2 regions of the Plantactinospora sp. KLBMP9567 genome follow, and region 2 is predicted to be linked to the other one. Evidence: riboswitches for the same ligand, from Rfam matches in the RefSeq annotation. Region 2 holds a riboswitch; the other holds the start of a gene.
The links. A riboswitch is a leader RNA that binds a small molecule or an ion and turns the genes downstream of it on or off. The one in region 2 is predicted to bind thiamine pyrophosphate.
Positions count from the first base shown of each region.

Region 1: linked by a shared signal. The riboswitch ahead of R6Y94_RS26655 (ECF transporter S component) and the one ahead of thiE (thiamine phosphate synthase) in region 2 are both predicted to bind thiamine pyrophosphate.

Region 1 covers NZ_JAWQRR010000037.1:16,883-21,350, reverse strand. Annotated here, with positions in the region: gene R6Y94_RS26665 (DUF6328 family protein) at 129-635, opposite strand; gene R6Y94_RS26660 (SIS domain-containing protein) at 779-1,528, opposite strand; TPP riboswitch at 1,660-1,767, shown strand; gene R6Y94_RS26655 (ECF transporter S component) at 1,844-2,434, shown strand; gene R6Y94_RS26650 (ABC transporter ATP-binding protein) at 2,534-4,039, shown strand; gene R6Y94_RS26645 (energy-coupling factor transporter transmembrane component T) at 4,036-4,468, shown strand, end outside.
Region 2 covers NZ_JAWQRR010000016.1:156,664-161,131, forward strand. Annotated here, with positions in the region: gene R6Y94_RS12175 (thiazole synthase) at 1-310, opposite strand, end outside; gene thiS (sulfur carrier protein ThiS) at 316-516, opposite strand; gene thiO (glycine oxidase ThiO) at 527-1,687, opposite strand; partial or broken gene thiE (thiamine phosphate synthase) at 1,867-2,475, opposite strand; TPP riboswitch at 2,479-2,589, opposite strand; gene R6Y94_RS12195 (ThuA domain-containing protein) at 2,966-4,468, shown strand, end outside.

The sequences.
Region 1 (4,468 bases), on a different contig from region 2:
TCAAAAAAGTGGCGACTAGCTGGTGCGTTTCCTCCGATCGGCCACAGTAGACGGGCCGATCGAATGATCATAGATACTGTCCAGTATGGATTACGCAAAGCGACATTCGACGGCCTGGCGGGATGTGTTCAGTCGACCGCGTCGGGGCGGGCGGCGACCGGCTCCTCGTCGTCCTCGTCGGCCTCGCCCCAGTTGCGGCGCAGGGACGGCAGCACGGCCCAGAAGGTCAGGAACCAGAGCCCGGTCAGCCCGCTGAGGACGAACGCCACCGCTCGGGGCAGCAGGAAGTCGGTGATCAGCAGCACCGAGCTGACCATCGAGACCAGCATGAAGGCCAGCCCGCCGGTCGCCATGCCGTGCGCGAAGCGGACCAGTTCCGGCTTGCGCCCCTGTCGAAAGAGCGCCCGGTGGAAGGCGACCGGCGAGATGATCAACGCGGTGGCGGCCGCCGCCGACAGCAGCGCGACGACGTAGGTGTCCTTCTGGAACGTGGTGGCTCGCGGGAAACCGCTGCTGAAGGGCAGGGTGAGCAGGAAGGCGAACAGGATCTGCACCCCGGTCTGCGCCACCCGCAGTTCCTGCAACAGGTCGGCGAAGTTGCGCTGCCAACGCTGCTTCTCCGTCTCGACGGCCACCTGGGCCACCTCCCGCTCCGGTCGAAGTTCGCAGCAGTGTGCCCGAACCGGCCGTAGGTGAAACGCAAGGAAGCCTCGACAGCGGACGCGGCGGCGGTACCGACGGCAAACCGGACGGCGCCGGAGATCTGAGGTACCCGGGGTCAGCCGCCCCGGCGGATCCGGCCGGCGTACCGGGCTTCGAGGGTGTTGTTGTGCTCGTCGCTGTCCGGAATGTTCGCCGAGAGGTAGACCGGGGCCGTCTCCCCCGCCTCGACCAGCCGACGGACCACCTCCACCACGACCTGCTGGGCGAGGAGTGCGGCGGTGATCGACGACACCGCGCCGACCGCACCGCCACCGGGCAGCGGCAGCGTCGCGTCGCCGTACGGGGCGCCGTTGTCGAGCACCACGTCGGCGAGATCACTCAACTTGCGTCCGGAGGGATGCCGGGACGCAACCCGGGCCGAGTGCTGATGCGAGGTGATCGCGATCAGCCCGTGGCCGTGCTCCTTCACCAGCGACGCGAACTCGACGACGGTGCCGTTCACCCCGGAGTTCGAGGCGATCACGAAGACGTCCCGGGGGTCGATCGGGGTCAGCTCGTAGAGCCGGCGGGCCACGGTCGGGTCCCGTTCCAGGGTGGGGCCGAGGATGTCGACCGGCTCGCCACCGCGCAACACCAGGTCGCGCAGCGCGATCCGGTTCGTCGGGACCAGTCCGCCGGCCCGGCCGGCGATCTCCATGGCCAGCGCCTCGGAGTGGCCGGTGCCGAACGCCTGCACCACGCCACCCGCCCGGAGCGCGTCGGTGACCAGGTCGGCCGCCCGGCGTACGCCGTTCCGGGCGGCGTACGCCACCCGGCCGATCGTCTCGGTGACCACGTCGAGATAGCCCTCGGGGCTGAGTGTCACGCCGGAACGTCCCTTCGAGATGTTGATCTGGGCCATCCACCCTATCCCGTGACATCGTGGGCACCACCACATCCACCGGCTCCACCGCTGTCGGCACAGCGGCTTCCGGTGTACCGTCTGCGCAACAACAGCACATCCGACAGGGGAGCGCACAGCGCTGAGAGTGCGGGTGACACACCCGCAGACCCTCGAACCTGATCTGGGTAATGCCAGCGCAGGGAGTTCGGTCGAGTCTCCAGCCGCGCCGCAGTCCGGGCCGTCCCGGGTTGCGGCGTGCGTCTTGCCTGGTTCGCCACGCGACTGGGAGGCACGCTCATGAGTCCGTCCACCACCACCAGATGGCGCACCGTCGACATCGTTGTCGCCTCGGTCATCGCGGTCGCGTTCGGGGTCATCTTCTGGGCCTGGAACCTGGTGTGGAGCGCCACCGAGGGCGCGTTCACGTTCTTCCCGCCGGCCCAGGCCGTCATCTACGGCATCTGGCTGGTGCCCGGGGTACTCGGCGGCCTGGTGATCCGCAAGCCGGGTGCGGCACTGTACTGCGAGTTCCTCGCCGCCTTCGTATCGGTGTTGCTGGGCAGCCAGTGGGGCACCGTCGCGATCCTGCAGGGGCTCGCCCAGGGCGTCGGCGCGGAGGCGGCGTTCCTCGCCGTCGGATACCGCTCGTTCCGGCTGCCGGTGGCGGTCACTTCCGGTCTGCTGGCCGGGCTCGCCGCCGCGATCTTCGACCAGATCCGCTACTACTCCGAGTACGACTTCGACTCGTTCCGGCTGCCGGTTTTCCTGTTCACCGTGCTCAGCTCGGCGGTGCTGGCCGGTGCCGGCGGCTGGGCGCTCACCCGGGCACTGGCCCAGACCGGAGCGCTGGACCGGTTCCCGGCCGGCCGCGAGCGTACCGCCGTGTGAGCGGCGCGGTGGTGCCGTCATGAGTGAGCGGAGCGAGCGAATCAGCCAGCTCAGTGCGGATGAGCCTCATGACGGCACGGAGCGCAGCGGAGTGCCGTCATGAGTGAGGTACGGCTGCGCGGCTTCGGCTGGCGGCACGCCGGCCGCCGGGCCTGGGCGGTCCGCGACCTCGACCTGCAGATCGGACACGGCGAGCGGGTACTCCTGCTCGGCGCCTCCGGTGCCGGCAAGAGCACGCTGCTGGCGGCGCTGGCCGGGCTGCTCGCCGAGGACTCCGGCGAACAGGAGGGCACCGTCGAGATCGACGGGCTCGACCCGCGCAAGGCCCGGGAGCGGGTCGGCATCGTCTTCCAGGACCCGCAGACCCAACTCGTAATGGCCCGGGCCGGCGACGACATGGCGTTCGGCCTGGAGAACCGGGGCGTTCCGGCGGAGGAGATCTGGCCCCGGGTCACCGAGGCACTGGCCCGGGTCGGCTTCCCGTACGGGCTGGACCGGTCCACCGCCGCGCTCTCCGGCGGCGAGCAGCAGCGGCTCGCCCTGGCCGGGGTACTGGCGCTGCGGCCCGGACTGCTGCTGCTCGACGAGCCGACCGCCAACCTGGATCCGGTCGGGGCGACCCTGGTCCGGGACGCGGTCCGGACGGCGGTCGACGACGACACCACACTGATCCTGGTCGAGCACCGGGTGTCGGAGGCGCTGCCGCTGGTCGACCGGGTGGTGGTACTCGAACCGGGTGCCGGGGTGCGGGCCGACGGCCGCCCGGCGGAGGTCTTCGCGGCGCACGGCCCGGCGCTGGCCGCCGCCGGGGTCTGGGTGCCGGGGCCGCCGCCGGCACCGCGCCAGGCCGCGACCGGCCCCGGCGACCTGTTGCTCACCGCCGACCGGCTCGGCCTGCCGCCCCGGCTGGCAGGCACCGACCTGCGGGTACGTGCCGGCGAGGCGCTCGCCGTGCTCGGTCCCAACGGTGCCGGCAAGTCCACCCTGGCGCTGCTGCTCGGCGGGCTGCTCCGGCCCGGCACCGGCCGGCTGTCGGCTTCCCCGGCACTGGCCGGCCGGCACGCCGGCACCGCGCCGCACCGGTGGCGGGCGCCGGTGCTGGCCGGCCGGATCGGCTCGGTCTTCCAGGACCCGGAGCATCAGTTCGTCCGCAGCACGGTCTTCGAGGAGCTGGCGCTCGGGCCGCGCCGGACCGGCCAGTCCGAGGCGGTGGTCCGGTCGGTGGTGGAGGAGCTGCTGGTCCGGCTCCGGCTGGACCGGCTGGCGGCGGCCAACCCGTACACCCTCTCCGGTGGCCAGGCACGGCGGCTGAGCGTGGCGACGGCGCTGGCCACCGCCCCCCGGCTGCTGGTGCTGGACGAGCCGACCTTCGGCCAGGACCGGCGCACCTGGCTTGAACTGGTCGACCTGCTCGCCGGGCTGCGGGACGGCGGGCACGGCATCGTCACCGTCACCCACGACGCCGACTTCGTTGCCGCGCTGGCCGACCGGACGATCCGGCTCGGCGGCGAAGCGCCGGGACCGGGCGGCACCGGGTCGGCGGGCCAGGCTGGCGGAGCAGCGGCGGATCGGGCCGGGACCGGATCGGCGGGGCGGGCCGGGTGATCCCGTACCAGCCGATCGCCGCCCCCGACGCACCGCTGGCCCGGCGCAACCCGGTGGCGAAGGTCGCCGCCGCGCTGGTCGTCTCGGTCGCGCTGATCGCCACGGTGGACCCGGTGGCCCCGGCGGTGGCGATCGGGTTCGAGCTCGCCGTGGTGCCGCTCTTCGGCCTCCGGTACGCGGCACTGGCCCGGCGGGCCTGGCCACTGCTACTCAGCGCGCTGGGCATCCTCTGCACCCTGGTGCTCTTCGCCGCCGAGCGGACCGGCAGCCTGCTGTGGCAGGCCGGGCCGGTGGAGGTCACCAGCGGAGTACTGGTCACCGCGCTCGGCATGGCGCTCCGGGTGATCGCGGTGGCGCTGCCCGGGGTACTGGTCTTCGCCACCACCGACCCCACCGACCTGACCGACGCGCTGGTACAGAACGTCAAGG
Region 2 (4,468 bases):
CCCGGGCGAGCTGCGCCACGGTGACCGCCTCGGCGGCGGTACGGCATCCAGCGGTGTTCGGCAGCAGCCGTACGCCGCACCGGTTGAGCACCTCCAGCACCCCGCCGCCCATGGTGGCGCTGCTGTCGATCCGGCGCAGCGAGACGGTGACCAGTTCGCTCCCGCTGGCCCGGATCGTCTGCTCCAGGACGTACGGGCTGATCGCCCCGCCGGTGCCGAGGATCAGCCGGGAGTGGAACTTCTCACCCGCGAGCACGAACCCGGGTTCGGGATCGGGAAGTGGTTCGGGATCGGGAAGTACGGACGACATTCCGGTCACCCGCCCTGGGCCGCGGTCAGCACCTCGACCCGGTCGCCGTCCCGGAGCAGCCGGGCCGGCCAGCCGCCGCGCGGCACCACCTCGCCGTTCACCGCGACCGCCACGCCCCGGTGTGCGCTGGTGATCTGCTCCACCAGGTCCGCCACGGTCAACTCGCCGGGCAGCCGCTGTTCGACCCCGTTCACGGTCAGCTCCACCGCGTCCTCCCTACCTGGTCGTTCCGTCGTCCGGTCCCGGCGTCCCGCCGAGCCCCGGTCCGCCGCCACCGGCCGCCGGAGTGCCGAACCGGGCCGGCGACAGCGGCGCGAGCGCCGGATCCGGCACTCCGGTGGCGAGCAGATCGGCGATCAGGTCGGCGGTGAGCGGGGTGAGCACGATGCCGTGCCGGAAGTGCCCGGCCGCGACCAGCACTTCGGGCCGGTCCGGCACCGGGCCGAGCAGTGGTGCGTTGTCCGGCGTACCGGGGCGCAGCCCGGAGCGCGCCTCGACCAGCTCGTACTCGGTCAGTTCCGGGATCACGTCGGTGGCGGCCCGGAGCAGGTCGAGTACCGCTCCGGCGGTGACGTCGAGGTCGGCGCGCTCCTCGACGGTGGCCCCGACCACCACCTCGCCGTCGATCCGGGGCACCAGATAGACGTGCCGGCCGTCGGCGTGGCCCCGGATCACGTGCCGGAAGCCGGGTGTCGTGCCGCCGGGCGCCCGCAGCCGCAGGATCTGCCCCTTCACCGGCCGGACCGGCAGGCCGGTCAGCGCCGCCGTGCCGCAGCCGGCCGCGACCACCGTCGCCGCCGCCTCCAGTTCCGTGAGGTCCCGGACCGGCCGCGGCAGCAGGGTCACCCCGGCGCGTTCGACGGCGACCCGCAGCGCGGCGACCAGCCGGCGCGGGTCGACCTGGTGGTCGCCGGGGGCGAGCGCGCCACCGCGTAGCCGGGTGGCCAGCAACGGTTCACGGTCCCGCAGCTCCGCCGGCCGCAGCGGGGTCACCGGCAGCCCCAACTCCCGCTGGTACGTCCAGAGCCGTTCCGCCTCGGCCAGGTCGTCGGAGGTGAGCGCGACGGTCAGCGTCCCCTCGGTCCGGTAGCCCAGGTCCAGCCCGGTGTACTCGGCGAGTTCGGCGGCGAAGCCCGGCCAGCGGGCCGCGGACTCGACAAGCAGTCCGGTCAGCACCCGCTCGCCGAAGTAGGTCTCGGCGACCGGGGCGAGCATTCCGGCCGCCACATCGGAGGCGCCCGAGCCGGGCGTGGCGTCGTACACACTGACCCGCATGCCCCGGGCGGCGCAGCGCCAGGCGACGGCGAGCCCGATCGGCCCACCGCCCACCACCGCCACGTCCGCCCGGCCGCCCCCTACCGTTGAACCTTTTTCCACCTCCCCCTGCGGTCCGGCGGACCGCAAGGTCGGACGCGGTACGTGGGCGCCGCGCGGTACAGGTTGAAAAGGGTTCATCCCTGGGCCCCCGCACCCCGACCGGAGAGCGGGGAACCGCGCCGGGGGTCCCACCCCGGCAATGTTCCCCGTTCCGGATCGGGTGGGGGCGGATCGGTGTGCAGGGCGGTGAGGAGGGCGACGGTGGCTTGGGCCGGGTTGGCGGCGCCGGAGACGGCCCCCACCACGGCCACCCCGTACGCCCCGGCGGCCAGCAGCGCGGGTATCCGCTCGGCGGTGATCCCGCCGATCGCGATCACCGGTACCGGCACCGCGGAGGCGACCCGGCGGATCCCCTCCGGGCCGATCGGCGCGGGCAGCCCGTCCTTGGTGGAGGTGGCGTGGCAGGGGCCGACGCCGAGGTAGCTGGCGCCGGCCGCGACCGCCGCCGCACCGGTGGCCGGGTCCCGGGCGGTCGCGCCGAGCACGGCGGTCGGGCCGAGCACCCGACGGGCGGCGTCGACCGGCAGGTCCCGGGCGCCGACGTGCCCGCCCGCCGCACCGATCGCCAGCGCGAGGTGCAGCCGGTCGTTGACCAGGCAGCACGCCCCGGCGGCGGCACACCGGCGGGCGACCTCGGCGGCCAGCTCGTACGCCGTCCGGTCGTCGATGTCGTCCTCGACCCGGACCTGTACGACCAGTTCGGGGCCGGCGACCGAGAGGGCCGCGTCGACCACCGCGAGCGGGTCCCGCCCCGGCCGGGTGTCGGTGATGAGGTGAAGTCGTCCGATGTGTAGCACGGCAACGCTCCTCCCTGCGCCGGCATTACCCGGATCAGGTTCGACGGTCGGGGGCTCGACAGCCCCCCTCTCAGCCCGGTCCACCGGGCTCCCGTGGGTTACTTGTCGGCGAGCGTACGCGCCTGGTCACGGATCCGTAAAGGGCCGTGACAAATCGCACAGTGTCAGCTCTCGACCACGTACCGCCCGTTCCGGGCCAGGCGGCTGGCGGCTGGCGGCTGGCGGCTGGCGGCTGGCGGCTGGCGGCTGGCGGAAATGTCTGTCCTATCCGGATCATTCGCGCTCGTTACGCAACCGTTACCCGAATTAACCTCACCGCCTTATTCCTAGCGGCCAGCAGGCGGCCCTAATTTGTTCAACCACAAGGCAAAATTCGATGGCCGGCGCTTCGGCGAGCTCCGGGCGTACCTCCACCCCCGTGGCGGTCTTCGGCGTACCGACCCGGGATCCCCCTGTCCTCACCGGACCAAGGAGATCCTCCGTGTCCAGTCCCGGCCGCTCCGGCGGCGCATCGCACCCCCCGCAACCGCATCGCAGACTCCGTCGCGGCCTGGTCGGCGCCGCCACGGCCGTGCTCCTCGGCACGACCGCGCTGACCGCCACCCCGGCCTCGGCCGCCCCGGCGGTCCTCCCCCAGACGCTGGCACCGGTCAAGAAGGCACCGGCAGTTGAACCGGCCCCCGAGGCCGAATCCTTCAGTGTGCTGGTCTTCTCCAAGACGGCCGGCTTCCGGCACGACTCCATCCCGGCCGGCATCGCCGCCATCCAGCAGCTCGGTGCGGAGCACGGGTTCACCGTCGACGCGACCGAGGACTCGACGGCGTTCACCGACGCCAACCTCGGCAGGTACCAGGCGGTGATCTGGCTCTCCACCACCGGCGACGTGCTGAATGCGGAGCAGCAGGCCGCGTTCGAGCGCTACATCAAGGCCGGCGGCGGATACGCGGGCGTGCACGCCGCCTCGGACACCGAGTACGACTGGCCGTGGTACGGCGAGCTGGTCGGGGCGTACTTCGCGTCGCACCCGGCGAACCAGCAGGCCACGATCAAGGTCGAGGACCACGCGCACGAGTCCACGAACGACCTGCCGGCGCAGTGGTCCCGGTACGACGAGTGGTACAACTTCCGCGACAACCCGCGCGGCGACGTGCACGTACTCGCCTCGCTGGACGAGACCAGCTACGCCCCCGGCGCCGGGGCGATGGGCCATGACCACCCGTTCGCCTGGTGCCAGGAGTACGACGGCGGCCGGGCCTGGTACACGGCCGGCGGCCACACCCAGCAGTCGTACGCCGAGCCGGAGTTCCTCGACCACCTGCTCGGCGGCATCCAGACCGCGGCCGGTGCCGTGGAGGCCGACTGCTCCGCCTCGCTGACGAGCAGCTTCGAGAAGATCACCCTGGACAGCAACACCAACAACCCGATGGAGCTGGACGTCGCCGCCGACGGGCGGGTCTTCTACATCGAACGGGACGGCCGGGTCCAGATCATCAAGCCGGACACCGGCACCACGGTCACCGCCGCCGACCTCGACGTCTTCACCGGCAACGAGGACGGCCTGATCGGCATCCGGCTGGACCCGGACTTCGACACCAACAAGTGGGTGTACCTCTACTACGCCCCGAACGGCGGCGCGGCCCGCAACTACCTGTCCCGGTTCACCGTCGTCGGTGACACCCTCGACCTGGCCAGCGAGAAGATCGTGCTCCAGGTGACGACGCAGCGGAACACCTGCTGCCACGCGGGCGGCAGCATGACGTTCGACAGCGCCGGCAACCTCTACCTGGCCACCGGCGACAACACCAACCCGTTCGAGTCGAACTCGTTCACCCCGATCGACGAGCGGCCGGGCCGGCAGGACTTCGACGCGCAGCGCAGCTCCGGCAACACCAACGACCTGCGCGGCAAGGTGCTGCGGATCCACCCGGAGGACGACGGGACGTACACCGTCCCGCAGGGCAACCTCTTCGCGCCGGGCACCGAG